4 regions of the Klebsiella sp. WP3-W18-ESBL-02 genome follow, and region 1 is predicted to be linked to each of the others. Evidence: predicted binding sites of a transcription regulator. Region 1 holds the regulator's gene; each other region holds the start of a gene.
The links. The regulator CRP, encoded in region 1, controls carbon source genes, mostly activating them, when cyclic AMP is high. The targets are predictions, from matches to a motif close to ATGTGANNNNNNTCACAT.
Positions count from the first base shown of each region.

Region 1 (7,714 bases):
ACCGGAGAAAATCGTTATCTCTCCAGGCCCCTGCACGCCGGATGATGCCGGTATTTCACTTGACGTTATTCGCCGCTACGCCGGCAAAATTCCCATTCTTGGCGTCTGCTTAGGTCATCAGGCTATCGCTCAGGCCTTTGGCGCGCGTATCGTTCGCGCCGCTCAGGTCATGCACGGCAAAACCTCGCCGATTTTCCATCAGCAGCAGGGCGTCTTTCGCGGGCTGAATAACCCGCTGACGGTTACCCGCTATCATTCGCTGCTGATTCAGCCGGGTACCCTGGCGGACTGCTTTGAGGTTACCGCGCTTAGCGAAGCCGGTGAAATCATGGGGATTCGTCACCGCGAGTGGGATCTCGAAGGCGTACAGTTCCACCCGGAAAGCATTCTTAGCGAGCAAGGACACGCGCTGCTGGCCAACTTTCTCCATCGATAGTAGTTGCCATGATGTGATTTTTTATGCATATTTTGTGGATAGATTCTCACAATCATTGCTGCATCGTTGAAGAAGGGCATGACATGGTAACCAAACAACCTGCGATCACCCGCGCGACCTTCGATCAGGTCATTTTGCCAATTTATGCACCGGCCGAGTTTATTCCGGTGAAGGGCAAGGGCAGCCGCGTCTGGGATCAGCAAGGCAAAGAGTACGTTGATTTTGCAGGCGGTATTGCGGTGACGGCGCTGGGCCACTGTCATCCGGCACTGGTGGACGCGCTGAAAACCCAGGGTGAAACCCTGTGGCATACCAGCAACGTGTTTACTAACGAACCGGCGCTGCGCCTGGGGCAGAAGCTGGTGGATGCTACCTTCGCGGAACGTGTGGTATTCATGAATTCCGGAACGGAAGCCAACGAAACCGCCTTTAAGCTGGCGCGTTACTACGCGTCTACCCGCCATAGCCCGTACAAAACCAAAATTATTGCCTTCCATAACGCGTTCCACGGACGTTCGTTGTTCACCGTTTCCGTGGGCGGTCAGCCGAAGTATTCCGATGGTTTTGGCCCGAAACCGGCCGATATTGTCCACGTACCGTTTAACGATCTGCATGCGGTAGAAGCGGTAATGGACGATCATACCTGCGCGGTCGTGGTCGAGCCTATTCAGGGTGAAGGCGGCGTACTGGCGGCAACGCCAGAATTCCTCAAAGGCCTGCGCGCGCTGTGCGATAAGCACCAGGCGCTGTTGGTGTTTGATGAAGTGCAGAGCGGCATGGGCCGTACCGGCTCGCTGTTCGCTTACATGCACTACGGCGTGACGCCGGATATTCTGACCAGCGCCAAGGCGTTGGGCGGCGGTTTCCCGGTCAGCGCTATGCTCACCACCGAAGAGATTGCCAGTGCCTTCCACGTGGGGTCACACGGTTCCACCTACGGCGGTAACCCGCTGGCCTGTGCCGTGGCCGGGGCGGCCTTCGATATCATTAACACCCCCGAAGTCCTTAACGGCGTGAATGCTAAACGTGAGCGCTTTGTTCAGCATCTGCAGCACATTAACGCGAAGTACGATGTCTTCAGCGATGTGCGCGGCATGGGTCTGCTGATAGGTGCAGAACTGAACGCGAAGTATAAAGGCCGCGCGCGCGACTTCCTGTATGCTGCGGCGGATGCTGGCGTGATGGTGCTGAATGCGGGCCCGGACGTGATGCGCTTTGCGCCATCTCTGGTGGTGGAAGAACAGGATATCGACGACGGTATGCAGCGCTTTGCACAAGCCGTGGCAGCATTGATCAGCTAGACTGCCGTTTCAACCAGCCGCCGTGCCGCGGGCGCTGGCGCCAGGCCACCGACGAGATGGTGTGCATGGTGCTTAAGTGCCCTAAAATACGCTGGAGATGCTGTTCCATGGTGCTCAACGGCCCGTGGGACAGCGCGTCCGGCGCTTCCATAATGTTCACCTCGCCGCTGCTTCCCGCCTCATCGTATTCCAGACGCTGCTGACAGCGCTGGAGCGCGATTTCACACGACTCCAGATAGCGTTGGGCCAGATCCGGCGTCAGCATGTTGTGCTCGCGTGCCAGGGTCGTCATGGCGTTGATGTGCTCGACGATAAACTGGCTGTGGGTGACCCACAGCTTCATGTCTTCGAGATAGCGAGAGTTAAATCCCGGTTCCTGCATGGCCTGGTTGAGGGTGTTGTACAGCGTATTGTGCGCCTGGTTGACGCGCATGCGCTGATAGGCAAGCTTAGGCGCCTGCGGGTCGGGGCTGAGGATCAGACGAATGGCCTCCTGGTCAGCCTCCAGCGCCGCCTGAGCGTTCTGACGCAGCTGGCCGCTCTGCCACTGCGGCCACAGCCAGATCATCCCACCAAAGGCAATCAGGCAGCCGATCAGGGTGTCGATAAAGCGGGCGATAATAAACTCTTCGCCGTTGAGCGTCAGAAGCTGCAAGGTATACACCGCCGTAATCGTGAAGCCCACGGTGGCCCAGCCGTAGCTGCGGCGAATAATCAAGTAGCTTACCAGCGTCACGATCAGCATCCCAGCCAGCGCCCACCCTTGTGGCGTGTGGAAGTGTAGGGCGATAGCGGCGATGACCAGCCCGGCCAGAGTCCCTGCCGCACGATGGAAAATCCTTACGCGCGTAGCGCCGTAGCCGTTTTGCGTGACCAGCAGGACCGTCATCAGGATCCAGTAGGGTTTCGGCAGATGCAGCGCCATCCCCATCAGGCTGGCAATGCTTAACATGACGCTGAGGCGTGCGGCGTTGCGCAGCGCGGGCGACTTCAGCGACAGATAGCTTTTTAACGCCGGGATGAGCGGCAGGCGGCGCTCTTTGTCGGCCATCAGATTACGTGGGTAAAGTGGGCGCTGGCTACGCAGTACGCGGGCAATACGGCTGAAGTGCCAGGCGCAAAACTGGCCGACCGGGTTATCCGGATGCTGGCGGGCAATTTTATCCAGCGCGCCAATCTGTTTGTCCATCGTGAAGCGCGTGGGGTAGCGATGATAGAGAAGATCGTCCGCCAGCACGCGCAGGCGCGCGGAAACGGTCTGCGCGTTCCAGCGGATCACCGCTTCGGCGTGGCTTTGTTCAACCAGCTTCTGGACCTCTTCCGGCTGGTGCAGGCTAACGGAGATATGTTCCTGCAAATCCAGCCCCATCTGGAAAGCACGCAGCAGCCGCTTGTAGTCGTTATGTTGGTTAGCAGCCAGCATATGCAGCTGCTGGTAGCACTGGGAAATGAGATCCACCACCTTTTGCTGGCGAGTGAGCAGTGGCGGGAGTGCGCTGCTGGGGTCGGTATGCTGCGTCAGCAGACTATATTTTGCTTCGCAATAGTCGGCCAACTGACGGTAGAGCAGGCTTAACGATTCACGCAGCGGCTGTTCGCGCCATATCCAGAACCACCACCAGTTGAATAATCCGTACCACAGGGTGCCCAGCGCGTAGATGAGCAGCGGCTGCCAGATGGGCATATTGCCGGCCAGGCTGAGCGTAAAAATGGCGGCGATCAGCGAGGCGGGCAGTAGCCGCCCGTGCAGCGCGCTGATCTCCGCCGTTACGCCCAGCAGCAGCGCTAGCCCGCTCAGGATCAGCGGCAGGGGAACGTCGCGCGCCAGCAGCAGCTGCACGGCAAGGCTGCACCCGGCAAACAGGCTGCCGCCGATAATCAGGCGTTTGAAAAAGCGCTTATGTGGGGTGTCGAGACCGGCGATGTTGCAGCAGGCGGGCACCAGCGAGAACAGCAGGCCCTGCTGAAGATGGCCGAAAAGCAGGCCAATAGCCACGGGCAAACACAGCACCAGCGTTTGCCGTAGTGCATAGTTGATTTCTGGGTGGTAAATCAGCCTGCGCCACATAGGGGAAAACAAAAGCGGCGTATTGCCTGGCAATACGCCGTTTAGGCTGGATTAGCGGGTACCGTAAACGACAATGGTTTTGCCGTGTGCGGAGATCAGGTTTTGATCTTCCAGCATCTTCAGGATACGGCCCACGGTTTCACGGGAGCAGCCCACGATCTGACCGATTTCCTGACGGGTAATTTTGATCTGCATGCCGTCCGGGTGGGTCATCGCATCCGGCTGTTTGGCCAGGTTCAGCAGAGTCTGCGCGATACGACCCGTCACATCGAGGAACGCCAGGTTGCCGACTTTCTCAGAGGTAACCTGCAGACGACGCGCCATTTGCGAAGAGAGACGCATCAGAATGTCCGGGTTAACCTGGATCAGCTGACGGAATTTTTTATAAGAGATTTCAGCCACTTCACAAGCGGTTTTTGCCCGTACCCACGCGCTGCGTTCCTGGCCTTCTTCAAACAGGCCTAACTCGCCGATAAAATCGCCCTGGTTGAGGTAAGAGAGGATCATCTCTTTGCCTTCTTCGTCCTTGATGAGAACTGCCACTGAGCCTTTTACGATGTAATACAGCGTCTCTGCTTTTTCACCCTGGTGAATCAGCGTGCTCTTCGAGGGGTACTTATGAATATGGCAATGAGACAAGAACCATTCGAGAGTCGGGTCTGTTTGCGGTTTGCCAAGCACCATGCGCGGTTATCCTCTGTTATAAGCTCTTCCCGGCGGCAAAAACCTGACGGCCACCGGTTGCAATAGTATCCTTCCCGTTACCTGGGAAGTCGGCTGTCGAGTTACGCCGCAGCCTGTAATGTGATGTCCTCTGCATACATGCAGTACGTTTATGTATTACCGTAGCATCCTGACTGTTTTAGCATAGCTTTCGCCGTGTGTCTCCTGGTGTCTCGCTTCAGCATGACGGCGATCGCCTTCCATTGCGAGAATTGTTATGTGCGCGTAATCTGAGAAGAATATTGCAACCTCGGAGTTAAAAATTATGCAAGCGCGTGTGAAATGGGTTGAAGGGTTAACCTTCCTTGGCGAGTCCGCTTCCGGCCACCAGATTCTGATGGACGGCAACTCTGGCGATAAAGCGCCAAGCCCGATGGAAGTCGTGCTGATGGCCGCTGGTGGCTGTAGTGCTATCGACGTGGTGTCTATTCTGCAAAAGGGCCGTAATGACGTCACCGATTGTGAAGTGAAGCTGACGTCCGAGCGCCGTGAAGAAGCGCCGCGACTGTTTACCCATATTAATCTGCACTTCATTGTCACCGGTAAAGCGCTGAAGGATGCGGCGGTATCTCGTGCGGTCGATCTGTCGGCGGAGAAATACTGTTCGGTTGCGTTGATGCTCGAAAAAGCGGTGAATATCACCCACTCTTACGAAGTGATTGAGGGGTAAACCCTTAACAAGGGCGTATGCCGTGCGACTGTCGGGTGGCGGCTACGCCTTACCCGACCTACTCGTTTCGCAATATCCTGTAGGCCTGATAAGCGAAGCACCATCAGGCTTAAGGTTTAGTTGCGGCCTTCCATTAAACGCTGCACCAGCGGCGTCATAATCAATTCCATTGCCAGCCCCATCTTCCCGCCGGGAACGACCAGCGTATTCATATGCGAAATAAACGATCCCTGAAGCATGGCCAGCAGCCACGGATAGTCGATGTTTTTAAGATTACGGAAGTGAATCACCACAAAGCTCTCGTCCAGCGATGGAATACTTTTCGCGGCGAAGGGGTTAGACGTGTCGACCGTGGGCACGCGCTGGAAGTTGATGTGTGTGCGTGAAAACTGCGGGGTGATGTAGTTGATGTAGTCTTCCATTGAGCGCACCACCGAGTCCATGACCGCTTCGCGCGAGTGGCCGCGTTCGCTGGTGTCGCGAATCATCTTCTGGATCCACTCAAGGTTTACGATCGGCACCACGCCGACCAGCAGATCCACGTGGCGGGCCACGTCGTGCTGCGGCGTCACCACGCCGCCGTGGAGCCCTTCGTAGAATAGCACGTCGGTAGGCTCCGGCAGGGGCTGCCAGGGTGTGAACGTGCCGGGCACCTGGTTCCACGGTACCGCTTCGTCGTAGGTGTGCAGGTATTTGCGCGACTTCCCTTTACCGGTCAGGCCGTAATCGCGAAAAGTCTGTTCCAGCAGACCAAAGTCATTGGCATCCGGACCGAAGTAGCTGATATGGCGGCCCAGATCGCGGGCCTTGCGGATCGCCATGTCCATTTCCGGGCGTGTATAGCGGTGGAAGCTGTCACCTTCGACCTCGGCGGATCGCAGGTTAAGCTGGGCGAAGATTTTACGGAATGCGAGGCTGGTGGTGGTCGTACCCGCTCCGCTGGAGCCGGTAACGGCAATAACCGGGTGTTTGGCAGACATGCGAATAACTCCCTGAATACGTGACAGCAAGCAGCGTGCTTCCTGTCACTAGTATAGTTAACCGCGGAATTGGTTACGGGGCATGATATTGACGGTCTCGTGAAGTTCTGACCAGACCAGCACCGCTTCGCCTGTTTGTAGCTGCTGTTTGACGTCGGCGACCTTTTGCGCAAGTGAACGCTCATATTCACCATAATCAGTGCCTTCGCGCAAGACAAAGCTTTCAATCAGGTTATCCAGCGTTTGCGGGTCGAGGTCCTGCCATGGAATGATCATCCTTTCGTCCCCAGCCAGCGCATCAGCCAGGTGGGGATGCGTTTCTCCAGCCACATTTCCGGGTGGCGGAGAGTCCCACCGATAAAGCCCACGTGCCCGCCGTGCTCGGTCAACTGATACTCGACGTTATCCGGCAGCTCTTCCTGGGCGGGAATAGAATGATGATCCATAAACGGATCGTCCTTAGCGTGGATGATCAGCGTCGGCTTGGTGATTTTGCTTAAGATAGGCATCGCGCTGCATTGACGATAGTAGTCAATGGCATCGGCGAAGCCGTGAATTTTTGAGGTAATCGAGTCGTCAAACTCGCGGATGCGACGCATGCTTTTCAGCTGGCGTAAATCTACCGGCAGCGAGCCGGGATAGGCCTTGAGCTTGCGGGCCGCGTTGCCCTTGAGCAGATTGAGCAGGTAGCGCTGGTAGACGCGGGAAAAGCCCTTATCCATATGATAACTACAGGCTTCCAGCATAAACGGCGCTGAGACGATCGCCGCGGCATCCACCGGGACGTTATCACCTTCTTTCGCCAGCAGGCAGGCGAGCATATTGCCGCCCAGCGAATAGCCCACCGCTGCGGTCGGCACATGGCCGTATTCGCGCGCCAGCCAGTGCAGGAACCAAGTGCCATCTTCCGTTTCACCGGAGTGATAGATACGGTTCAGGCGGTTGGGCTCGCCGCTGCAGCCGCGAAAGTGCATCACGACGCCCAACCAGCCCTGTTCTTTTGCCGCATTAATTAAACCGTGAGCATACGGGCTGTACAGGCTGCCCTCCAGCCCATGGAACACCACCAGGCGCGGTTTATGGCGCGCGGCCTGCGGGTCTTCACTCCACGCCAGATCGACAAAGTCGCCGTCCGGCAGCTCAAGACGCTGCCAGTGCGGCGTGAACTGCAGCTTACGGCGAATAAGGCGCGGCAGCATCGTTTGCAGATGGCGATTGCTGACGCCGCGCATCGGCACGAAGGTGGCGCTGCTGCAGGTGTCGATGTTGAGGTCGTGGTGGGTGGTTTCAGTCATGGCTACGCGATGTTTACTCGTTAATCTGCCGCCTACTATACCGTCACTTTGCCCTTGTGTTTATGAAAATGAGGCATGCGTAGCGCTTTTTATCCCTTTGGAGTCTGATCCTCCTCACAAATTGTTACTTCAATTATTACTCTCAAGCTAATGATTCTTTCCTACGCTTAATTGATGACTTTCTCACCAGAGTGCACACTCTTATCTGTGTTAAGCAATCAAAATGATTAGCTGAATCAGG
Region 1 is NZ_AP021972.1:466,894-474,607, forward strand. Features, by position in the region: gene pabA (aminodeoxychorismate synthase component 2) at 1-436, shown strand, start outside; gene argD (bifunctional acetylornithine/succinyldiaminopimelate transaminase) at 520-1,737, shown strand; gene H7R56_RS02210 (YccS/YhfK family putative transporter) at 1,730-3,805, opposite strand; gene crp (cAMP-activated global transcriptional regulator CRP) at 3,857-4,489, opposite strand; gene H7R56_RS02220 (OsmC family protein) at 4,794-5,198, shown strand; gene H7R56_RS02225 (phosphoribulokinase) at 5,315-6,178, opposite strand; gene H7R56_RS02230 (YheU family protein) at 6,236-6,454, opposite strand; gene H7R56_RS02235 (hydrolase) at 6,451-7,473, opposite strand.

Region 2 (7,714 bases), 1.1 Mb from region 1:
TTTCAGATTGCACGGGCTCATTTGCCAGTTCAGGACGCCCTGTCCGTTTGCGTCGAGGGTGACGCAGGCAATGGCTGAGGTCGTGAACATCGGCGGGACTTCGCCAGGACACAGTTCGGCAACCAGATAACCGACCAGCGGCAGGTGCGAAATCACCAGTACCGATGATGTGCCTTCGTTCGCCAGAGCCTGGAGATAGGCGCTAACCAGACCGATATCACCGCACGGCGTTAGCTCGGGCAGAACATCCACTTCTTTTGGCAGGTTCATGCACTCCCCTACCACTTCCAGCGTCTGCTCCGCACGCAGATAAGGGCTCACCAGAACGCGACCGATATCCACTTTTTGGTCTTTCAACCAGGTTGCCATCTGACGAGATTCATCACAACCACAGCCGGTGAGAGGACGAACCGAGTCACTGGCTGCATCGAGGGCAGCGTCGCCGTGACGCATAATAAACACTTGCATATTGCACCGCTTTTGTTAACCAGAAGCACCAGCGTCACCCCGAAGGTGACGCGGTAGCCGGGCATTGTGCCTTATCCATTCACTGAATGAAACGCTGATTTTTACCTTACTGGCGTAAGTATAGTCAACATCTGTTTACAAAATAGCCAGAAACCTTGCGATTCATCAGGGTTCACTGACTTTGACATCAGCGCGTGGAATCCGTTTCATCACCAGGCCAAAAGGTCTCCCCGCGTTCCGCACGCTGCATCAGCGCATCGCACGGCATAAAGCGTGGGCCATACTGGCTGGCCAATCGTTGCAGTCGGGCAACCACTTCACCCGCCCCCAGTGAATCCATATAGCGGAGCGGGCCACCGAGGAACGGTGGGAAACCAATGCCAAATACTGCCCCAATGTCGCCGTCGCGCGCGCTGCGGACAATGTTCTCATCCACGCAGCGTGCCGCTTCGTTGAGCATCAGCATCACGCAGCGTTCGGCAATGTGTTCGGCCGAGCAGCGGGCGTTACGCGCCGACATGCCCGGCAAAGCGTAAACGGCAGTATCAACTTGTTTCTTGCTTGTACGCCCTTTTGCGGCATAAAGATAGAAACCCCGGCCATTTTTTCTGCCTTTGCGATCGTCATTCAAAATTGCCTGAATCAGCGTTGCAGGCGCGCTAAAACGTTCCCCGTAGGCCGCTTCCAGCACCGGAAGAATTTTGGTGCCGGTATCAATGCCTACTTCATCCAGCAACTGAATCGGCCCGACCGGGAATCCAAATTTAACCAACGCATTATCAATATCTTCCACGCGCTCGCCGTCGACCAGCATGCGCATGGCTTCGGCAATGTATGGCGCCAGAATGCGGTTAACGTAAAAACCGGCTTTATCCGCGACCACAATCGGCGTTTTTCCCTGTTTCTTCGCGAGCTTCACGGTAGTGGCAATCGTCTGCTCTGACGTGCCCACATGGGGGATAACCTCCACCAGCGGCATTTTTTCAACCGGGCTGAAAAAATGCAGACCGATCACCTGCTCAGGCCGCTGCGCATGGGCAGCAATATCGCCAATGGGCAAAGAAGAGGTATTAGACGCAAAAATGGTGTGCGGCGCGCAGTACTGTTCAATTTCGCCAACCATTTTTTGTTTGAGCGCAAGATCTTCAAATACCGCTTCAATCACCAGATCGCGATGGGCAAACCCTCGGTAGTCGGTACTGCCGGAAATCAACGCCAGCTGCGCATCTCGCTCGGCGGGTTTCATGTGACGACGGCGCACCTTTTGCTCCAGCTGATCCCAGCTGTACTTCAGCGCATGGTTAATACCGTTGGCGTTAATATCTTTGATTCGCACCGGTAGCTTACCTTTAATCGCCGTCACATAGGCAATACCACCGCCCATCAGGCCACCGCCTAATACGCCGACCGAACGCAGCGGGCCTGCCTCAACGCGAGCGCCGGGATCCTTTTTAATATCGGTGCTGGCAAAGAAAATGCTGCGCAGTGCGCGCGACTGCGGCGTCATCGCCAGTTCGCCAAAGGCACGGGCTTCGGCTTCGTAGCCGCTGCTGGCGCCATGGGCCAGACCGGTTTCAATAACCTGCAAAATTTTATCCGCCGCCGGATAGTTGCCCTGCGTTTTCTGTGCCGTTTTCTTTGCCGCCATGCTGAACAGCAGGTGACGACCCAGTGGCCCCGCCAGAATACGCTCGCGCACCGGCAGGCGGCGATGTTCATGGCGCGCTTTACGCGCATATTCAGCGGCGGCGTCCAGCAGAATCGAGTGCGGAACCACTTCATCCACCAGCCCTGCTTTCAAGGCCTGACGGGCGCGCAGCTGTTTTCCGGTCAGGATCATGTCCAGCGCAGTACTGACGCCAATCAGGCGCGGCAAACGCTGAGTACCGCCCGATCCCGGCAGCAGGCCGAGCTGAACTTCCGGCAGGCCGAGCACCGTACGGCTGTCGTCGGAGCAGATGCGCGCATGGCAGGCCAGCGCCAGCTCCAGGCCGCCGCCAAGGCAGGCACCGTGGATGGCCGCGACCACCGGGACTGATAGCCCCTGAATTTCCGCCATCACCTGTTGTCCCTGACGCGCCAGCGATTCGGCTTCCTGCGCGCTTTTGCAGCGACCAATCATGTTAATGTCGGCCCCGGCGATAAAGTTATCGGGCTTCGCAGAGATAAACACCACGCCCTGCAGCGCTTTGTTATCGCGAATTTGCCGGAGGATAGCGCGCACCTGGCCGCCAAACTCGGCTTTCAGGGTGTTCATCTTTTCATCAGGCACATCAATCGTCACCACCGCCACGTTGTCCGGGCGCACGGTAAAGGTAAATGCGGATTTCATCGCTTCCATTATTCAGCCTCCAGTACCATCGCTGCACCTAATCCGCCCGCCGCACAGGCGGTCACCAGCCCAAAGCCGCCGCCGCGACGGCGCAGTTCATGGAGCGTTTGGGTTATCATGCGCGCACCGGTTGCGGCAAACGGATGGCCGTAGGCGATAGATCCCCCCAGCACGTTGAATTTGCTCTCCTCCACTTCGCCGGTGGCCTGGCTGCGGCCCAGCACCTCGCGAGCGAAATTATCGCTCGCCAGACATTGAATATTGGCCAGCGTCTGCGCGGCAAATGCTTCATGCATATCGATAAGCGTCAGGTCGGCGAACGTTAGCCCGGCGCGATCCAGCGCCAGCGGCGTTGACCAGGCCGGGCCCAGCAGCATGTCCTGCCAGACGTCAATGGCGGTAAAGGCGTAGCTACGCAGATAGCCCAGCGGCGTCAGCCCCAGTTCTTTGGCGCGGGATTCGGTCATCAAGATCACCGCCGCTGCACCGTCGGTCAGCGGCGTACTGTTAGCCGCCGTTACGGTGCCGTGCTGACGGTCAAATGCCGGACGCAGTTTGGCGTAGTCCGCCAGCGTAGAGTTCGCGCGGATATTGTTGTCCTGCTCAAGTGGATTACGGTACGGCGGCGCGTAGGCCGTCATCACCTCGTCGTTCAATTTGCCCGCCGCCCAGGCCTGAGCCGCCAGCAGATGCGAGCGGTTTGCCAGCGCATCCTGCTGTTCGCGAGTAATACCGTAGGTTTTTGCCATCTGCTCGGCGGTGTCCCCCATGCGCAGCCCGGTAGAATACTCGGCTACCGCTGGCGGCACCGGCATCAGGTCGCGCAGACGCAGACGGGAAAAGAGCTTCAGCTTTTGCCCCAGCGTGCGGGCTTTGTTGGCATCCACCAGGGTACGCGCCAGCTTTTTGCTGACGCCAATCGGCAGTACGGAAGAGGAGTCGGCGCCGCCGGCGATGCCCGCACGAATCGTGCCTGCCATCAGACTTTCGGCGACGTTAGCAACGGCCTGGAAACTGGTGGCGCAGGCGCGGCTGACGCTGTACGCGTCAGTATGCACGTTCATGCCGGTACCCAGCACAATTTCACGGGCAATGTTGGGTGCGGCCGGCATCTGGACCACCTGACCGAACACCAGTTGTTCAATGACCTCGGGGGGAATTTCGCTACGTGCCAGCATTTCGCCCACCACCATTTTACCTAAATCAACGGCGAGAACGCCGTGATAGGCGGTAGCCTGACGGGCAAACGGGGTACGTAACCCACTGACAATAGCAATGCGATCGCCCTGGCGGGTGATAAGCGGTAACGCCTGACTCATAACTCTCCCCTGTTATCGGAAATCGACCAAGTGGTCTGACCTGATAACATTCTTAACTAATTTTTTACACTTAGCCAATCGGAGAGAGGGAAAATTGCGAGCTAAAACACACTGAGCGATAAAGAAAACGCCCCCGCAGCGTGAGCAACGAGGGCGTGAGCAGAAAGGTCATTCGCCTGGGGCGATTAACGCAGGCCCAGCTGGAAAATCAGGGTTTCGGCTTCACAAGCGAAGACAAAGTCGATATCCAGCTGCACGCCGCCTTCAACGTCTTTGAAGTTTGCGGTAATTTTGCACGGCTCGGACTCAACGCCGCGCGCTTTTTCCGTCAGCGCTGCCAGGGTTTCTTCTGCATCAGCGCGGTTAGCAAAAACGCGGCTGTAAGATGCGGTGCAGTCGGAGTTGTCCATGATGGTACCAACGTCCATGCAGCAGCAAACCGGGGTTTCATCAGCACTACATTTACTCATTGTAGATTTCCTCTGTTTTGCGCACTCAAGGTGCCAGATAAACGATGTGCTTATTTTACGCCCGCCCGTTGCACGCCTCCAGTCGATAATGTGACGAAAGCCGATAAGTGACCGAAATCACAATTAAAAATGATCTAAAACAAATTTCTCACTTCTCCGCCTTTGACCATCCCCGCATTTTTGCCAACCAGATCTCGTTTCAAACAACATCTTAGAAAAAATTAATAAACAATATTGCAACATACCAGCTGGTCAGACCTATACTCTCGTCACTGGTCTGATTTCTCTGTCGTAGTCCAGCCCCTACACTTCGCGCTTCTGTTACTACATGTAACATTGTTTGTATAAAAATAACTCAATGAGGTTATGGTCATGAGCCAGAAAACCCGTTACACGAAGTCTGCTCTTGCTGTCGCAGTGGCACTTGTTTCAACCCAAGCCTGGTCAGCGGGCTTCCAGCTTAATGAATTTTCGTCTTCTGGTCTGGGCCGTGCCTATTCTGGTGAAGGCGCTATCGCCGACGATGCGGGTAACGCCAGCCGTAACCCGGCGCTGATTATGATGTTCGATCGCCCTGCATTTTCTGCCGGTGCGGTTTACATCGATCCTGACGTCAATATTACCGGCAAGTCTCCGGCCACCGGCCGCAGTACCGATGCCGATAACATTGCACCGACCGCGTGGGTTCCTAACGCGCACTTTGTCATGCCGATTAACGAACAGTTTGGTTGGGGTGCGTCTGTTACCTCCAACTACGGCCTGGCAACGGAATTCAACAATAACTACGCGGCCGGCATGTACGGCGGTAAAACCGACCTGCAGACCGTTAACCTGAACCTGAGCGGCGCATACCGTCTGAGCAGCAACTGGAGCTTCGGCCTGGGCTTTGACGCCGTCTATGCGAAAGCCAAAATTGAGCGTTATGCTGGCGAAACCAGCCTGATGTTCCCTGGTGCGACCGGGAAAGCGGTCGGCATTACCGGCGCAGACTCGCAGGTTGCGCATCTGAAAGGCGATGAGTGGGGCTATGGCTGGAACGCAGGTATCCTGTACGAACTGGATAAAAACAACCGTTGGGGCCTGACCTACCGCTCTGAAGTCAAAATTGACTTCGACGGCGACTACAAGAGCTCCATCACCACCCGCGGTAACCAGCTCTTCGCCGCTCGCGGCATTACCGGTCTGCCTTACGGCACCGACGGCAGAACCATCGGCGGTTCTCTGACGCTGAACCTGCCAGAAATGTGGGAAATTTCCGGTTATAACCGCATCGCGCCGCAGTGGGCTATCCACTACAGCATGGCTTACACCAGTTGGAGTCAGTTCCAGGAGCTGAAAGCCACCGGTTCTAACGGTCAGGAACTGTTCTATAAAGACGAGAGCTTTAAAGACGCCTACCGTATCGCACTGGGTACGACCTATTACTACGACAAGAACTGGACCTTCCGTACCGGTATTGCGTTTGATGATAGCCCGGTTCCGGCCAACCATCGCTCAATCTCCATTCCGGACCAGGACCGTTTCTGGCTGAGCGCCGGTACCACCTATGCGTTTAACGACGATGCTTCCATCGACGTGGGCGCATCTTACATGCACGGCCAGAGCGTTACCGTGCAGGAAGGCAACTACACCTTCAAATCTGAAGGTAAAGCCTGGCTGTTCGGTACCAACTTCAACTATCGCTTCTGATAGCTTGTCGGCATAAAAAAGGGGGGAACATCGGTTCCCCCCTTTTTATTGCCATCGATTCGTTACTCAGAATCGATATCTTTTAAATCGTCCTGAATCGCCTGCGCGTTCGGGTTTTCCGCTGGCTTCAGCTTGCCGCCGTTGGCGATAAAGTCGTGCTGCTGGAAGTAGGCTTCACGCACCATAATGTACGGATCGGAAGACTGACGCAGCAGGCCATCGGAGTCGAGGAGCTGCGCGCGCGTTTCCACCCCTTCGACCATCCACTTGCCGATAGACATCGGCCAGGTCAGCCATGAGAGCACTGGATAGGTGGTATCGACCATATCGCCGCCGTCGTCACGCAGCGTAAAGCTGCCGTAGAACGGAAGCTGCAGATACGGGCCATAGCCTACGCCGTAGCTCCCCAGCGTACTGCCGAAACGGTGCGGTTGAACACGCTGCAGTTTCGGGTTTGCAATACCGGCAACATCAATAAAGCCGCCCATACCGAGAAGGGTGTTCAGGAAGAATCGGGTGAAGTGGACCATCCCCTGGTACGGGTCGCCCTGCAGGAAGGAGTTGACCATGATGGCAGGCTCTTCCAGGTTACTGGTGAAGTTACCCAGGCCATTACGCGCCGGCTGCGGAACATAGTCGCGCCACGCCACGGCCACCGGACGCACAACGTACGGATCCAGCACATTAAAGTTGAAGCTGTACATGGTACGGTTAAAACCTTCAAACGGGTCAGAGCGCCCCTGCTGTTCAGTACTGGAACTTGCACAGCCCACCAGCAGTGTTGTTCCGAGCGCAAGCGCCGACAGGCGAAGCTTCATAAATATCTCCCTGGTGATTATGGCCATCACTGATTGCCATCCATGACGGAACCTGGTCGTGTCCGCCTGTTTAGGTGTAAGTGATTGTAACAGCACGCCGACAATGTCTGTATAGCCAATTTCGTTGATCTGATCATAGCCTGGTAAACACCACACTGCGGCGCCTATATTCTAACGGCCCCAAAAAAACAAATATTACCATTTTTGCACTTTCAGAATATATCTACCTCACCGCCTACCGATAGCCGCTACGCTTTAGCGATACCCTTCTTTTTCAGGATCGCCATGATGGATGACCTCAAAGTAGAAAGCGAAGAAAAGCTGAGCGGAGAAAAAATCGAAGTGGATGAGGAACGCCTTCCCTCCCGCGCCATGGCGATTCATGAGCACATTCGTCAGGAAGGCGAAAAAGAGCTGGAGCGCGATGCCATGGCGCTGCTGTGGTCGGCCATTGCCGCCGGCTTGTCGATGGGCGCATCGCTGCTGGCAAAGGGGATTTTCCACGTTGAGCTGACGGGCGTGCCGGGCGGCTTTTTACTCGAGAACCTCGGCTATACCTTCGGCTTTATTATCGTAATTATGGCGCGCCAGCAGCTGTTTACCGAAAACACCGTTACC
Region 2 is NZ_AP021972.1:1,537,515-1,545,228, reverse strand. Features, by position in the region: gene sixA (phosphohistidine phosphatase SixA) at 1-468, opposite strand, end outside; gene fadJ (fatty acid oxidation complex subunit alpha FadJ) at 656-2,800, opposite strand; gene fadI (acetyl-CoA C-acyltransferase FadI) at 2,809-4,119, opposite strand; gene H7R56_RS07350 (YfcZ/YiiS family protein) at 4,305-4,589, opposite strand; gene fadL (long-chain fatty acid transporter FadL) at 4,962-6,278, shown strand; gene mlaA (phospholipid-binding lipoprotein MlaA) at 6,341-7,096, opposite strand; gene H7R56_RS07335 (formate/nitrite transporter family protein) at 7,382-7,714, shown strand, end outside.
Region 2: a site for CRP is predicted at 4,695-4,712, ahead of H7R56_RS07350 (YfcZ/YiiS family protein). Genes of this name have one in related genera too.

Region 3 (7,714 bases), 520 kb from region 1:
AAAGAACACGGCCAGCTGCGGCGAAGCCAGCAGGGCGATGATCATCTCTTCGATCATCCCCTCTTCGCTGACCGCCAGCATGACGTTGAGCGTGTCGATGGTGAGCATTAAAGCTGCGCCTGCTTAATTTGCGCTGCGACGTCCTGCAGACTGGCTTCGATACGCCCCAGCCACTCTTCATTGATGAACAGGCATTTTTGCTGTTCGCTAAAGCGGTTGTGCTGCTGGTGCCATTCTTCCTCTAAGGCGAGCAGCTGCTGGCGGATTTCGCTCGGCATATTTTCCGTGCTGCCGGAGCCCGGCAGCGATAGCCGGGTACCCTGCAGACTGACGTCGCGCACCACCAGGTGCTGCGCAGCATCGACTTCCATATTCAGCGTTAGTGCAAAGCCGATGCCGTTCAGTTTGCCGCGAATTTCACCGCCTTTCTCCAGCCAGTTAGCCAGCGCCTGGCGCTCGAAGGTTATGTGAATGACTTCAATATCGTGCAGCTTCAGCGGCTGCTGCAGCAGTAGGGTGATCGTAGGCGATTGTACCTCCGGCGGCAGCTCGTAGTGCGGCTTGCGGCTGAACATGCCGCCCAGGCGGATGACTTTCAACGCCGTTTTGTCGCTTTGCTGTTGCTGAATTTGCAGGCGCTGTTGGGTAATCGCGCCCAGCTTATTGAGCATGGTCTGCTGCTGCCATGCATGTCCGGTCATCAAAATATCTATCTGTTGTTTAAGCAGATTCAGGCTTTCAGCATCGTGCCACAGGCACTCTTTGAGCAGGATCAGATCGATAGGTGCGATCGCATCTCGGCCGCTGAAGAAGGCGCAGGCCTGCAGCAGGCGGATCGCCTTTTTCCAGCGACGATCGGAAACATAAGGTGCGTTTGGCAGGTTATCCAACTGCTGGCGCAGGGTGAAAATAAGCTCAAACACCGCGTCCGGCAGCTTGACGTTGCCGATATCCTTCTGCCACTGGAAGTACTCTTCATCCGTTACCTGAAGACTGGCCGGGATCGGATTGTCGTTTTCGTCCTGCTGGCTAATCAGCATGGAGCGGAAATTGCCTTTGTCCTGCACTTTGTCGAGCCACAGGCGAATCAGCATGCGGTCGTACAGTGCTTCCAGGCTGCTTTCGGCCTCCGGCAGTTCGTTCGATGCGGTAACCAGCAAACGCATGGGAATTTTTTCAACGCTGGCGCCGTTACGGAAATGGCGTTCGTTAATGGCGGTAAGTAAGGTGTTCAGAATGGCCGGGCCCGCCTTCCAGATTTCATCCAGAAACACGATCTCGGCTTCCGGCAGATAGCCAGCGGTCAGGCGCTCATAGCGACCTTCATCTTTTAACGCCTGGATAGAGAGTGGCCCAAACACTTCTTCCGGCGTGGAAAAGCGCGTCATCAGGTACTCGAAAGCGCGGGCGTGCTGGAAAGCAAATTTCAGGCGACGGGCTATCAGGCTTTTTGCGATGCCCGGAGGGCCAAGTAAAAAGACGCTTTCGCCGCTCAGCGCTGCCAGCAGGCACAGACGAATGGCATGACTACGTTCAAATAGCCCTTTCTCCAGCGCGCCGCTCAGCCGCGAAATTCTTTCTGCTAATAAATGTGGTTGGGCCATAATTAACTTGCGTCCTTTCGCCGTTTAATCAGCTAACTGGCTGAGTATAGACGTTTAAGTCTTTAGGTGAATAGCCTCAATACTACCTCGCAATTTCTTGAGGCAGGTTAATATGATGTGATTAAGGGGTACGATTTTGGCGTTAATCGTGCATACTGTGCGCTTTTCGTGGGCCAAGGGACTAGGCACACATTTGTTTCAAAAACGAAAGACTAGTCTATGAGCACTGATAAGAAACAATCTTTATCAGCGATTACACTCGCTGCAATTGGCGTGGTATACGGCGATATTGGTACCAGCCCTCTTTATACGCTTCGTGAATGTTTGTCTGGGCAGTTTGGTTTTGGCGTCGAACGTGACGCGGTTTTTGGCTTTCTGTCATTAATTTTCTGGCTGCTCGTTTTTACGGTTTCACTCAAATACATTACCTTCGTGATGCGGGCGGACAACGCCGGCGAAGGCGGGATCCTCACGCTGATGTCACTGGCCGGGCGTAACACCTCTGCGAAGACGACATCCATCCTGGTGATCCTTGGACTCATTGGGGGAAGCTTCTTCTATGGCGAAGTGGTCATTACCCCGGCTATCTCGGTGATGTCGGCGATTGAAGGGCTGGAAATTATCGCCCCCACGCTCGATACCTGGATTGTCCCCATTTCGATTATTGTTCTGACGCTGCTTTTTGCGATCCAGAAGCACGGTACCAGCATGGTCGGCAAACTGTTTGCGCCCATTATGCTTATCTGGTTCCTGCTGCTGGCGGTATTGGGCGCGCGGAGCATTATTGCAAACCCTGAGGTCCTGCATGCCCTTAACCCTTACTGGGCGGTGAACTTCTTCCTGCAATACAAAACCGTTTCTTTCGTGGCGCTGGGCGCGGTGGTGCTGTCGATCACCGGCGTGGAGGCGCTGTATGCCGACATGGGTCACTTCGGGAAATTACCGATTCGCCTGGCCTGGTTCTCGGTGGTGCTGCCTTCGCTGGTATTGAACTACTTTGGTCAGGGCGCGCTGTTGTTAAAACACCCGGAAGCCATTAAGAACCCGTTCTTCCTGCTGGCCCCTGATTGGGCGCTGATTCCGATGCTGGTGATTGCCGCATTGGCGACGGTTATCGCCTCTCAGGCGGTTATCTCCGGGGTCTTCTCGCTGACTCGCCAGGCGGTGCGCCTGGGGTATCTGTCACCGATGCGCATTATTCACACCTCGGAAATGGAGTCCGGCCAGATTTATATCCCGTTTATCAACTGGCTGCTTTATATCTCGGTGGTGGTGGTGATCGTCAGCTTTGAGCACTCCTCAAACCTGGCGGCGGCGTACGGTATTGCGGTTACGGGGACCATGGTTCTGACGACGATTCTGTTCACCACGGTGGCGCGGAAGAACTGGCGCTGGAATAAGTTCTTTGTGGCGCTGCTGTTCGTGGCGTTTATGTGCATCGACATTCCGCTGTTCTCGGCGAATCTCGATAAAATCGTCTCCGGCGGTTGGCTGCCGCTGAGCCTGGCGCTGATCATGTTCACCATCATGACCACCTGGAAAAGCGAGCGTTTCCGCCTGCTGCGTCGGATGCATGAACACGGTAACTCCCTGGAGGCCATGATCGCCTCACTGGAGAAATCACCGCCGGTACGTGTGCCGGGCACCGCGGTGTATATGTCTCGTGCGCTCAACGTGATCCCGTTTGCTATGCTGCATAACCTCAAGCATAACAAGGTGCTGCACGAGCGGGTTATCCTGCTGACGCTGCGCACCGAAGATGCGCCGTACGTGCACAACGTTAGGCGCGTGCAGATTGAACAGCTCTCACCGACCTTCTGGCGCGTGGTAGCCAGCTACGGCTGGCGTGAGACGCCGAACGTGGAAGAGGTGTTCCACCGCTGCGGCCTGGAAGGCTTAAGCTGCCGGATGATGGAAACCTCCTTCTTTATGTCGCATGAGTCGCTGATTGTCGGCAAGCGTCCGTGGTACCTGCGCCTGCGCGGCAAGCTGTACCTGCTGTTGCAACGCAATGCGCTGCGCGCGCCGGATCAGTTCGAGATCCCGCCGAACCGCGTTATCGAACTGGGCACCCAGGTCGAAATCTAACACTATCAACGCCCTCCCTCATTTTGACGGAGGGCGTTTTTTTATCCCTTTCTCATTGTTCGCGAAACGTTTCGATGGCGATCACATTTCTATAACCTGCCGATGGTTTTCTGCACGTTCTTAAGACTACACTGATAACAGCGAAACGTTTCGCTAGTGGAGCCAGAAAATAAATGAAGAAAGGTACGGTACTCAATTCTGAAATCTCATCGGTCATTTCCCGTCTGGGTCATACCGATACGCTGGTGGTGTGCGATGCGGGTTTACCTATCCCTCGCAGCACGGCGCGCATTGATATGGCGCTCACCCAGGGCGTTCCCACCTTTATGCAGGTGCTGGGCGTGGTGACGCAGGAGATGCAGGTCGAGGCCGCCATTCTCGCCGCGGAAATTCAACAGCATAATCCGCAGCTCCACGAAGCGTTGCTCAAACACCTTGAGCAGCTGCAGCAACACCAGGGAAATCGCATTGACGTTCGTTACGTCTCGCATGAGCAGTTCAAACAACAAACCGCAGACAGTCAGGCGGTGATTCGCAGCGGGGAATGTTCCCCGTATGCGAATATCATTCTCTGTGCTGGCGTCACCTTCTGAGGCCATCATGGACGCACTCTTACAACTCAAAGGGATCGATAAATCGTTCCCAGGCGTGAAGGCCCTTTCCGGCGCCGCGCTAAACGTCTATGCCGGTCGCGTGATGGCGCTGGTGGGCGAAAACGGCGCTGGTAAATCGACCATGATGAAGGTGCTGACCGGGATCTACACCCGCGATGCAGGTTCCCTTCTGTGGTTAGGTAAAGATACCACCTTCAACGGCCCGAAATCCTCGCAGGAAGCCGGTATCGGCATCATTCACCAGGAGCTGAACCTGATCCCACAGCTCACGATTGCCGAGAACATATTCCTCGGCCGTGAGTTCGTGAACCGCTTTGGCAAAATCGACTGGAAGAAGATGTATGCGGAAGCGGACGTCCTGCTGGCGAAGCTAAACCTGCGCTTTAAGAGCGACCGTCTGGTCGGGGACCTCTCCATCGGCGATCAGCAGATGGTAGAGATCGCCAAGGTGCTGAGCTTTGAGTCCAGGGTCATCATCATGGATGAACCCACCGATGCGTTGACCGATACCGAAACTGAGTCCCTGTTCCGCGTGATCCGCGAGCTGAAATCGCAGGGGCGCGGCATTGTCTATATTTCTCACCGCATGAAAGAGATTTTCGAGATTTGCGACGACGTTACGGTCTTCCGTGACGGGCAGTTTATTGCCGAGCGTGAAGTGGCAAGCCTTGATGAAGACCGTCTGATTGAAATGATGGTAGGACGTAAGCTCGAAGATCAGTACCCGCATCTGGATAAAGAGCCGGGTGAGATCCGCCTGAAGGTCGATGCGCTGTGCGGCCCTGGCGTGGACGGCGTTTCTTTTACGCTGCGTAAAGGTGAAATTCTTGGCGTTGCCGGCCTGATGGGCGCAGGGCGTACCGAATTAATGAAGGTGCTGTATGGCGCGCTGCCGCGCACCAGTGGTTACGTCACCCTCGACGGCCATGAGGTGGTCACGCGCTCGCCGCAGGATGGCTTGGCCAACGGCATTGTCTACATCTCCGAAGACCGTAAGCGCGATGGTTTAGTGCTGGGCATGTCGGTGAAAGAGAACATGTCGCTGACCGCGCTGCGCTATTTCAGCCGCGCCGGCGGCGGCCTGAAGCATAAAGATGAGCAGCAGGCGGTCGGTGATTTTATCCGTCTGTTCAACGTGAAGACCCCTTCGATGGAACAGGCTATCGGTCTGCTTTCCGGCGGTAACCAGCAAAAAGTAGCGATTGCGCGCGGTCTGATGACTCGCCCGAAAGTGCTGATCCTCGATGAGCCGACGCGCGGCGTCGACGTGGGGGCAAAGAAAGAGATTTATCAGCTGATCAACCAATTCAAGGCCGACGGTCTGAGCATCATTCTGGTCTCGTCCGAGATGCCGGAAGTATTGGGGATGAGCGATCGCATTATTGTGATGCATGAAGGGCATCTCGGCGGTGAGTTTTCACGCGAGCAGGCCACCCAGGAAGTATTAATGGCTGCCGCTGTGGGCAAGCTTAACCGCGTGAACCAGGAGTAAAAAAGATGACAACCCAGTCTGTGGCGGGTCGCCGCTATTTCACTAAAGCATGGCTGCTGGAGCAAAAATCGCTGATTGCCCTGCTGGTGCTGATAGCGATTGTGTCGACCATGAGTCCGAACTTTTTTACCGTCAATAACCTGTTCAACATCCTGCAGCAAACCTCCGTGAACGCGATCATGGCGGTCGGGATGACGCTGGTCATTTTAACGTCGGGGATCGACCTGTCCGTCGGTTCGCTGCTGGCGTTGACCGGCGCGGTCGCCGCGTCGATTGTCGGCATTGAAGTCAATGCGCTGGTGGCGGTTGCTGCCGCACTCGCATTGGGTGCCGCAATCGGGGCCGTTACCGGCGTTATTGTTGCAAAAGGGCGCGTACAGGCGTTTATCGCCACCCTCGTGATGATGCTGCTGCTGCGCGGGGTGACCATGGTGTACACCAACGGCAGCCCGGTGAACACCGGGTTTACCGATAACGCCGATATCTTTGGCTGGTTCGGTATTGGCCGTCCGCTGGGGATACCGACGCCGGTGTGGATCATGGCGATTGTTTTCCTGGCCGCGTGGTACATGCTGCACCATACCCGCCTGGGCCGTTACATCTATGCGCTAGGCGGTAACGAAGCAGCAACGCGTCTTTCCGGCATCAGCGTCAACAAAGTCAAAATTATCGTCTACTCTCTGTGCGGGCTGCTGTCGGCGCTGGCGGGGATTATCGAAGTGGCGCGTCTCTCCTCTGCGCAACCGACGGCAGGTACCGGCTATGAGCTGGATGCCATTGCGGCGGTGGTGCTGGGGGGGACCAGCCTGGCGGGTGGTAAAGGTCGTATCGTCGGCACGCTTATCGGTGCGCTGATTCTTGGTTTCTTGAACAACGGTTTGAATTTGTTAGGTGTTTCTTCTTATTACCAGATGATCGTTAAAGCAGTCGTGATTTTGCTGGCGGTGCTGGTGGACAACAAAAAGCAGTAACTAACGACACTACAGGACATCTTAAATATGAACATGAAAAAACTGGCTACCCTGGTTTCCGCGGTTGCGCTGAGCGCCACCGTCAGTGCGAACGCGATGGCGAAAGATACTATCGCGCTGGTTATCTCTACCCTGAATAACCCGTTCTTCGTCTCCCTGAAGGATGGCGCGCAGAAAGAAGCCGACAAACTGGGTTACAACCTGGTGGTTCTGGACTCGCAGAACAACCCGGCGAAAGAGCTGGCTAACGTTCAGGATTTAACGGTTCGCGGTACCAAAATTCTGCTGATCAACCCGACTGATTCCGATGCCGTGGGTAACGCCATCAAGATGGCTAACCAGGCTAAAATCCCGGTCATCACCCTGGACCGCGTAGCGTCTAAAGGTGAAGTCGTGAGCCATATCGCTTCTGATAACGTTCTGGGCGGTAAAATTGCTGGGGATTACATCGCGAAGAAAGCCGGTGAAGGCGCCAAAGTTATCGAACTGCAGGGCATTGCCGGGACCTCAGCAGCGCGTGAACGCGGCGAAGGCTTCCAGCAGGCCGTTGCTGCTCACAAATTTAATGTACTGGCCAGCCAGCCGGCTGACTTTGACCGTACTAAAGGTCTGAACGTGATGCAGAACCTGCTGACTGCTCACCCGGATGTGAAAGCCGTGTTCGCACAGAACGATGAAATGGCGCTGGGTGCACTGCGTGCGCTGCAAACAGCCGGTAAGTCCGATGTGATGGTGGTGGGCTTTGACGGTACTCCGGACGGTGAAAAGGCCGTTAACGACGGTAAACTGGCGGCAACTATCGCTCAGTTACCGGACCAGATCGGTGCTAAAGGCGTTGAAACCGCTGACAAAGTGCTGAAAGGCGAAAAGGTACAGGCAAAATATCCTGTTGACCTGAAGCTGGTAATTAAGCAGTAATAAACGCGAATGCGATTCAGGCTCCAG
Region 3 is NZ_AP021972.1:5,111,596-5,119,309, reverse strand. Features, by position in the region: gene viaA (ATPase RavA stimulator ViaA) at 1-108, opposite strand, end outside; gene ravA (ATPase RavA) at 108-1,604, opposite strand; gene kup (low affinity potassium transporter Kup) at 1,824-3,692, shown strand; gene rbsD (D-ribose pyranase) at 3,866-4,285, shown strand; gene rbsA (ribose ABC transporter ATP-binding protein RbsA) at 4,293-5,798, shown strand; gene rbsC (ribose ABC transporter permease) at 5,804-6,769, shown strand; gene rbsB (ribose ABC transporter substrate-binding protein RbsB) at 6,797-7,687, shown strand.
Region 3: a site for CRP is predicted at 3,762-3,779, ahead of rbsD (D-ribose pyranase). Genes of this name have one in related genera too.

Region 4 (7,714 bases), 190 kb from region 1:
CCAGCCGCGCGGTGCGCTCTTACCGCACCCTTTCACCCTTACCTGATCCCGCTTGCGCGGGCCATCGGCGGTTTGCTCTCTGTTGCACTGGTCGTGGGCTGTGACACCCCCCAGGCGTTACCTGGCACCTTGCCCTATGGAGCCCGGACTTTCCTCCCCTCCGCCCGTCTCCCCCGAAGAGGACGACGACGAAGCGGCGACTGTCTGGTCAGCTTCGGCGCGAAGTATAGAGGGTTTACGAGCCAATGTCACCTTTCCGTCTGCATTCCCACCTGAAGGGTGGCAGCGATATTACGGGAAGTGAGATAAATATTGTCCGCCGCCTCACGGAACGCCTCTTCCAGCGAGCCAATACGGTTCAGCACGCTGAACACAGAATCAATGCCGTACTGGTGTACAACGCCGACATCGCGGGTCAGGCTACCGGCAATACCGATCACCGGCTTATGGTATTTCTTTGCCACGCTGGCCACCCCAACGGGCACCTTACCGTGAATGCTCTGGCTGTCCAGCCGCCCTTCACCGGTCACCACCAGCGTGCAGTCGTGAATATGCTCTTCGAGATTTAACGCCTGAGTGACTATCTCAATGCCGCTGCGCAGCTCTGCGCCGAGAAACGCCATCAGCGCGCCGCCCATTCCCCCCGCCGCGCCAGAGCCCGGCACCTCTTTAACATCCACCCGTAGCGATTTTTTAATCACCTCGGCATAGTGCGCGAGGTTGCGGTCCAGCTCGGCGATCATCGCCGCGGTAGCGCCTTTCTGCGGCCCAAAAATACAGGACGCGCCAGACGGCCCGGTTAACGGGTTGGTCACATCGCAGGCTACGCGAATTGTGCACGCCTGCAGGCGCGCATCGAGTCCGGAAATATCAATATGATTAAGGCTCATCAGGCTACCGCCGCCGAAACCAATCGGCGAACCGTTGGCGTCGCATAACTTTGCGCCCAGCGCCTGTACCATCCCCGCCCCGCCGTCGTTCGTGGCGCTGCCGCCGATACCGATAATAATGCTCTTCACTCCACTTTCCAGCGCCTGGAGGATCAGCTCACCGGTACCATAGGACGTGGTGATCAGCGGGTTACGACGTTCAGGCGGTACCAGCGCCAGGCCGCTGGCGGCGGCCATTTCGATAAATGCCGTACCGCCGTCGCCGGAGATGCCCCACTGAGCCTGCACGGGGTCGCCAAGCGGGCCGGTTACCGTCGACATCACCGCGCGCCCCTGAGTGGCCGCAATCATCGCCTCAACCGTACCTTCGCCGCCGTCGGCAACCGGTACAGACACAAACTGCGCTTGCGGAAAGATTTCCCGAAATCCTTTTTCTATCGCCTGTGCTACCTCGGTGGCAGAAAGGCTTTCTTTATAAGAGTCTGGGGCGATTACGATTTTCATATCTGAGCCTATTAGCGCGCGACGCCGGATGGCGCATAACTTATCCGGCCTACCTTGCCGGCCCGGCAGGCTAACGCCGCCGGGCGCAACGTCCTTAACGAGTCACTTCAACTTTCGCCAGTTTTTCGTAGTAGCACGCCAGGGCACTATGGTCGGCCGTGCCCAACCCATCGGCACGCAGCGCCTGCATCATTTCCATCACCGCTGCGGTCAGCGGCAGCTGCGCCCCAACGCCGTGGGACGTATCCAGCGCGTTGGCCAGATCTTTAATATGCAGATCGATACGGAAGCCCGGCTTGAAGTTACGATCCATAACCATCGGCGCCTTGGCATCCAGCACGGTGCTGCCCGCCAGACCGCCGCGGATGGCCTGATAAACCAGGTCAGGATTCACACCCGCTTTGGTCGCCAGGGTCAACGCTTCCGACATTGCAGCGATGTTCAGCGCGACAATCACCTGATTCGCCAGCTTGGTGACGTTACCCGCGCCAATCTCCCCGGTATGCACCACGGAGCCGGCCATCGCTTTCATCAGGTCATAATACTTGTCGAAAATCGCTTTATCTCCACCAACCATCACCGACAGCGTGCCATCAATGGCTTTCGGTTCGCCGCCGCTTACCGGCGCATCAAGCATATCTACGCCTTTTGCTTTCAGCGCCTCACTAATTTCGCGGCTCGCCAGCGGCGCAATTGAGCTCATATCGATCAGTACAGTGCCCGGTTTGGCACCTTCGATAATGCCATTTTCCCCCAGCGCCACTTCTTTTACGTGCGGCGAGTTTGGCAGCATCGTGATGATGACATCGCACTGCTCGGCAATGGCTTTCGCCGTGGTCGCCGTTTCCGCTCCGGCGGCAATCACTTCGGCAATCGTTTCAGGATTACGGTCCGACACCACCAGCGAGTAACCCGCTTTCAGCAGGTTTTTACTCATCGGTTTACCCATGATACCCAGGCCAATAAAACCAACTTTCATCGTCATTTCCTCAATATTGCGTTAATCGGTGGTGGTTACTTTTTAAAAGCATCAGCCAGTTTTTGAGTACCGGCGCGGAAGACGCCCAGGTCGCTGCCAACGGCCACAAAGGTGGCTCCCCACTCGAGGTAGCGGCGCGCGTCGGCTTCAACCGGTGCCAGGATGCCGCTTGGCTTGCCGTGGGCTTTCGCACGGGCAAAAATATGCTGAATGGCTTTCTGAACCTCCGGGTGCGAAGCATTACCCAGATGCCCCAGCGCGGCGGCCAGGTCGCTTGGCCCGACAAAGATGCCATCCACGCCTTCCGTTGCCGCGATGGCATCCACGTTATCGACGCCCAGCTGGCTTTCAATCTGCACCAGAATGGTGATGTTTTTGTTGGACTGCGCGAAGTAGTCCGGTACGGTGCCAAACATATTGCCGCGATGCGAAACGGATACGCCGCGAATCCCCTCCGGCGGATAGCGCGTGGAAGAGACCGCCTGCGCCGCCTGCTCCTGCGTCTCCACAAACGGAATCAGGAAGTTATAGAAGCCGATATCCAGCATACGCTTGATAATGACCGGCTCATTGGTCGGAATACGTACGACCGGCGCGCTCTGGCTGCCTTTCAGTGCCATCAGCTGTGGGATTAACGTCGTCACATCGTTCGGCGCATGTTCACCGTCCAGCACCAGCCAGTCGAAACCGGCCAGGCCTAACACTTCAGTACTGATCGGGCTGGAGAGGGCTGACCAGCAGCCAATCTGAACCCGTTGAGCAGCCAGCGCCGCTTTGAATTTGTTAGGAAAAATCGCGTTATCCATTTTTTATTACCTTACGTTAGTCGCGGCTTACTTCCGCAGTTCCAGACGTTTGATGTCGCCGACCACGACGAGGTAGCAAACCATCATCATCAGCGCGGAACAGCCGACAAAAATCAGTGCGCCATTAAAGGAGTGCAGTTCACTTACGATATAACCAATCACCAGCGGCGTAACGATAGAGGCGACGTTACCAAAGACGTTAAACACCCCACCGCACAGCCCAACAATCTCTTTTGGCGCCACGTCGGAGATAACCGGCCACCCCAGTGCGCCAAAGCCTTTGCCGAAGAACGCCAGCGCCATTAATCCTACGACCAGCGCCGTGTTGTCGGTGTAGTTACACAGAATAATCGTCGACGCCAACAGCATGCCCAGCACAATAGGCAGTTTACGTGCAAAGGTCAGCGTACAACCGCGGCGAATCAGGTAGTCGGAGAACAGCCCGCCCAGCACACCGCCGGCAAAACCACACAGCGCAGGGATAGACGCCACCATACCCACTTTCAGAATCGACATACCTTTGTCCTGCACCAGGTAAATCGGGAACCAGGTGAGGAAGAACCAGGTGATGGTGTTTAAGAAGTACTGGCCGAAGAAGATACCTAACATCATACGGCTGCTAAGCAACTGTTTGATGTAATCCAGTTTCGGACCTTTTGCCGCGTCGCTGCCCGGCTTTTTGTGGTCCATATCAACCACTGCGCCGTTATCCGCAATAAACTTCAGCTCTTCTTTGGTCATTCGTGGATGATCGGTTGGGTTGTGTACGAACTTCACCCACAGCCCGGTCAACACAAAGCCAATCACCCCCATCACGGTAAAGACGTGCTCCCAGCCCCAGGCGAAGGTCAGCCAGCCCAGCAGCGGCGAGAACAGCGCTAAAGAGAAATACTGCGCGGAGTTAAAAATAGCCGAGGCGGTACCGCGTTCTTTGGTTGGGAACCAGGCCGCAACAATACGCGCGTTTGCCGGGAAGGAAGGCGCTTCGGAGAAGCCCAGCATAAAACGCATGAAGAACATAGAAACGCCGGCCCATGCTAGCGGGAAGAAACCGACAAAGCCCTGCAGGAAGGTAAACAGAGACCAGAAGAACAAGCTATAGGTATAAACTTTCTTCGAGCCGAATTTATCCAGTAACCAACCACCGGGGATCTGCATGAGCAGGTACGCCCAACCGAATGCAGAGAAGATATACCCCATAGAAATCGCACTAAGTTCCAGTTCCTTAGCGACAGACGTACCGGCAATGGAAAGCGTTGCGCGGTCTGCGTAGTTAACGGCCGTAACAATAAAAATAATGAATAGAATTAAATAACGGGTAGGCATACCCTTTTTTGCTTCAACAACATCAGCAGTATCGTGTATCATTTTATTATCCTCGGGTACAGGATGCTTTAATTTTATTGTTTTTATTAAAGCGAATTTCGCTGATTATTTAATTACCAATGAATCTCGTAATAAAAAATCAGACGCCATGAATTCGAGGTTCAGTATAATCAGGATATCTCGCTCGCACATTGTGCAAATCACCAATTTAAACGCGCAATAAATTCATTTTATTGACCATATGCACACAGCACTGGGCGCTGATGCACAATTTCAGCCATTGACTCCCTTGTCTCCCGCGGCATGAAGGCGATAGGTGATCTTCATCACATTTTTATGGTTCAACTCCTGACATTCTTTATTTCATGTAGCAATGGGTATTTTATTTTCCATTACCAGAAACAAACCATAAATAACCCTAATTCTTTTACCCCCTGGCTGGAGAATGCTGGACAATGGCTAACATTGAAATCAGACAAGAATCGCCGACGGCTTTTTATATAAAAGTACATGAAACAGATAATGTCGCGATCGTTGTTAACGATAACGGATTAAAAGCAGGAACGCGTTTTCCTGACGGTCTGGAATTAATTGAACATATTCCCCAGGGGCATAAAGTTGCGCTGGTGGATATTCCTCAGAACGGTGAAATCATCCGCTACGGCGAAGTCATCGGTTACGCGGTGCGCGATATTGCTAAAGGTAGCTGGATTGACGAATCCACGGTTGTGCTACCGGAAGCGCCGCCACTCAACACCTTGCCGCTGGCGACCAAAGTCCCGGAGCCGCTGCCGCCGCTCGAAGGCTATACCTTCGAAGGTTATCGCAACGCCGACGGCAGCGTCGGCACCAAAAACCTGCTGGGCATTACCACCAGCGTGCACTGCGTAGCGGGCGTGGTGGACTATGTGGTGAAAATCATTGAGCGCGATCTGCTGGCAAAATACCCCAACGTCGATGGCGTGGTTGGTCTGAACCACCTGTACGGCTGCGGCGTGGCAATTAACGCACCGGCGGCGGTGGTCCCCATTCGCACCATCCATAACCTCGCGCTAAACCCCAACTTTGGCGGTGAAGTGATGGTCGTGGGACTGGGCTGTGAAAAGCTACAGCCAGAACGCCTGCTCGAAGGCACGGAGGATGTACAAAGCATCGCGGTCGACAGCGCCAGCATCGTGCGCCTGCAGGATGAGCAGCACGTCGGCTTTCAATCGATGGTCGACGATATCTTACAGGTTGCCGAACGCCACCTGCAAAAGCTCAACCAACGTCAGCGCGAAACCTGCCCAGCTTCCGAGCTGGTGGTTGGCATGCAGTGCGGCGGCAGCGATGCGTTCTCCGGCGTGACCGCCAACCCGGCGGTCGGCTACGCTTCCGATCTGCTAGTGCGCTGCGGCGCCACGGTTATGTTCTCTGAAGTCACCGAAGTGCGCGATGCCATTCATCTGTTAACGCCACGCGCGGTGAATGAAGAGGTGGGCAAACGTCTGCTTGAAGAGATGGCCTGGTATGATAACTACCTCAACATGGGGCAAACCGATCGCAGCGCCAACCCATCTCCAGGCAACAAGAAAGGCGGCCTTGCCAACGTAGTGGAAAAAGCGCTGGGCTCAATCGCCAAGTCTGGCAAAAGCGCCATCGTCGAAGTGCTGTCACCGGGCCAACGTCCGACCAAGCGCGGCCTGATTTACGCCGCGACGCCGGCCAGCGATTTCGTTTGCGGCACTCAACAGGTTGCTTCCGGCATCACCGTACAGGTGTTTACTACCGGGCGCGGTACGCCGTACGGCCTGGTTGCGGTACCGGTCATCAAGATGGCCACCCGCACCGCGCTGGCGAACCGCTGGTATGACCTAATGGATATTAACGCGGGCACCATCGCCACCGGCGAAGAGACCATTGAAGAGGTGGGGACGAAGCTATTCCACTTTATTCTCGATGTGGCCAGCGGGCGTAAAAAAACCTTCTCGGATCAATGGGGGCTGCACAACCAGCTGGCGGTGTTCAACCCGGCGCCGGTAACCTGACGGCAGACGGCCAATCGAAAATACGTAGGCCGGATAAGCAAAGCGACATCCGGCCTACCGTTCCTGCCCTGACTTCAACGCCTTAACGGACCAGCATTACGCCAGGGCGCCCCTTTTTTATTCCGACAGCGCCACCAGAATCACGTCGATACCGCTCTTACGTAATCCGTCGAGGCTCTCCTGCGGGATCCCCTCATCCACGATGATCATATCCACACGCTGCATATCAATAATCTTATGCAGGCTTGAGCGATTAAATTTGCTGGAGTCGGTCACCACGATGATCTTCTCAGCCACTTCGCTCATGCGCCGGTTCAGCCGCGCTTCATCTTCATTATGCGTGCTGATTCCACGCTCCAGATCGATAGCATCAACGCCGAGAAACAGCATGTCAAAGTGGTAGTTTTGCAGCGATTGCTCAGCCTGATCGCCATAGAACGACTGCGATTGGCGGCGCAGATGCCCACCGGTCATCAACAGCTCAACGCCTTCTGCTTCCAGCAACGCATTGGCGACATTCATACCGTTAGTCATAGCAATCACATCGCTGTGATGACGCATCAGCCGCGCGATTTCATAGGTTGTAGTGCCCGAATCCAGAATCACCCGATGCCCCGGCTTAATAAACTCAACGGCGGCCCTGGCGATACGCCGTTTCACCGCCGTATTCAGCGAACTTTTATCTTCAACGGAGGGTTCTGCGCCCGGCGTATTACCGTCGCAAATCAGCGCACCGCCGTAGGCCCGCACGGCAATACCCTGCTTTTCAAGAAAGGCCAGATCGTTGCGGATCGTCACGGTCGAAACGCCAAACAGCACGGAAAGATCGTTGACCTGCACGCTTCCCTGCTGTCGCAACCGCTGGATGATCTGCTCACGCCTTTCGCTGGTTCCAGGCACCCGCTTATCCGCAGAAGAGTCGGTGTTGCTCATAAGTAATCCTTTGATCAATTTCTTTCGTTTCATTTCGTTTGGCTTATTAACGCCTTTCTTTTATCGGAATGCAAGCCTTAAAAAGCCGAAAGAATGGCCGCAACACCGGGCACAAACCTTTCATTATGTTTCTTTTGTGAAACAGATCGGAAAACTATTATCTTTCGTTTTATTTTTAACACACCATGATGCAGTATCAAATGAAACAAAACGAAAGAACGATGTCACCATCATCTGACCTGGAGAGGA
Region 4 is NZ_AP021972.1:661,331-669,044, reverse strand. Features, by position in the region: RNA gene rnpB (RNase P RNA component class A) at 1-216, opposite strand, end outside; gene garK (glycerate 2-kinase) at 249-1,394, opposite strand; gene garR (2-hydroxy-3-oxopropionate reductase) at 1,489-2,379, opposite strand; gene garL (2-dehydro-3-deoxyglucarate aldolase) at 2,409-3,179, opposite strand; gene H7R56_RS03265 (MFS transporter) at 3,207-4,547, opposite strand; gene garD (galactarate dehydratase) at 4,961-6,532, shown strand; gene H7R56_RS03255 (DeoR family transcriptional regulator) at 6,650-7,465, opposite strand.
Region 4: a site for CRP is predicted at 4,820-4,837, ahead of garD (galactarate dehydratase). Genes of this name have one in related genera too.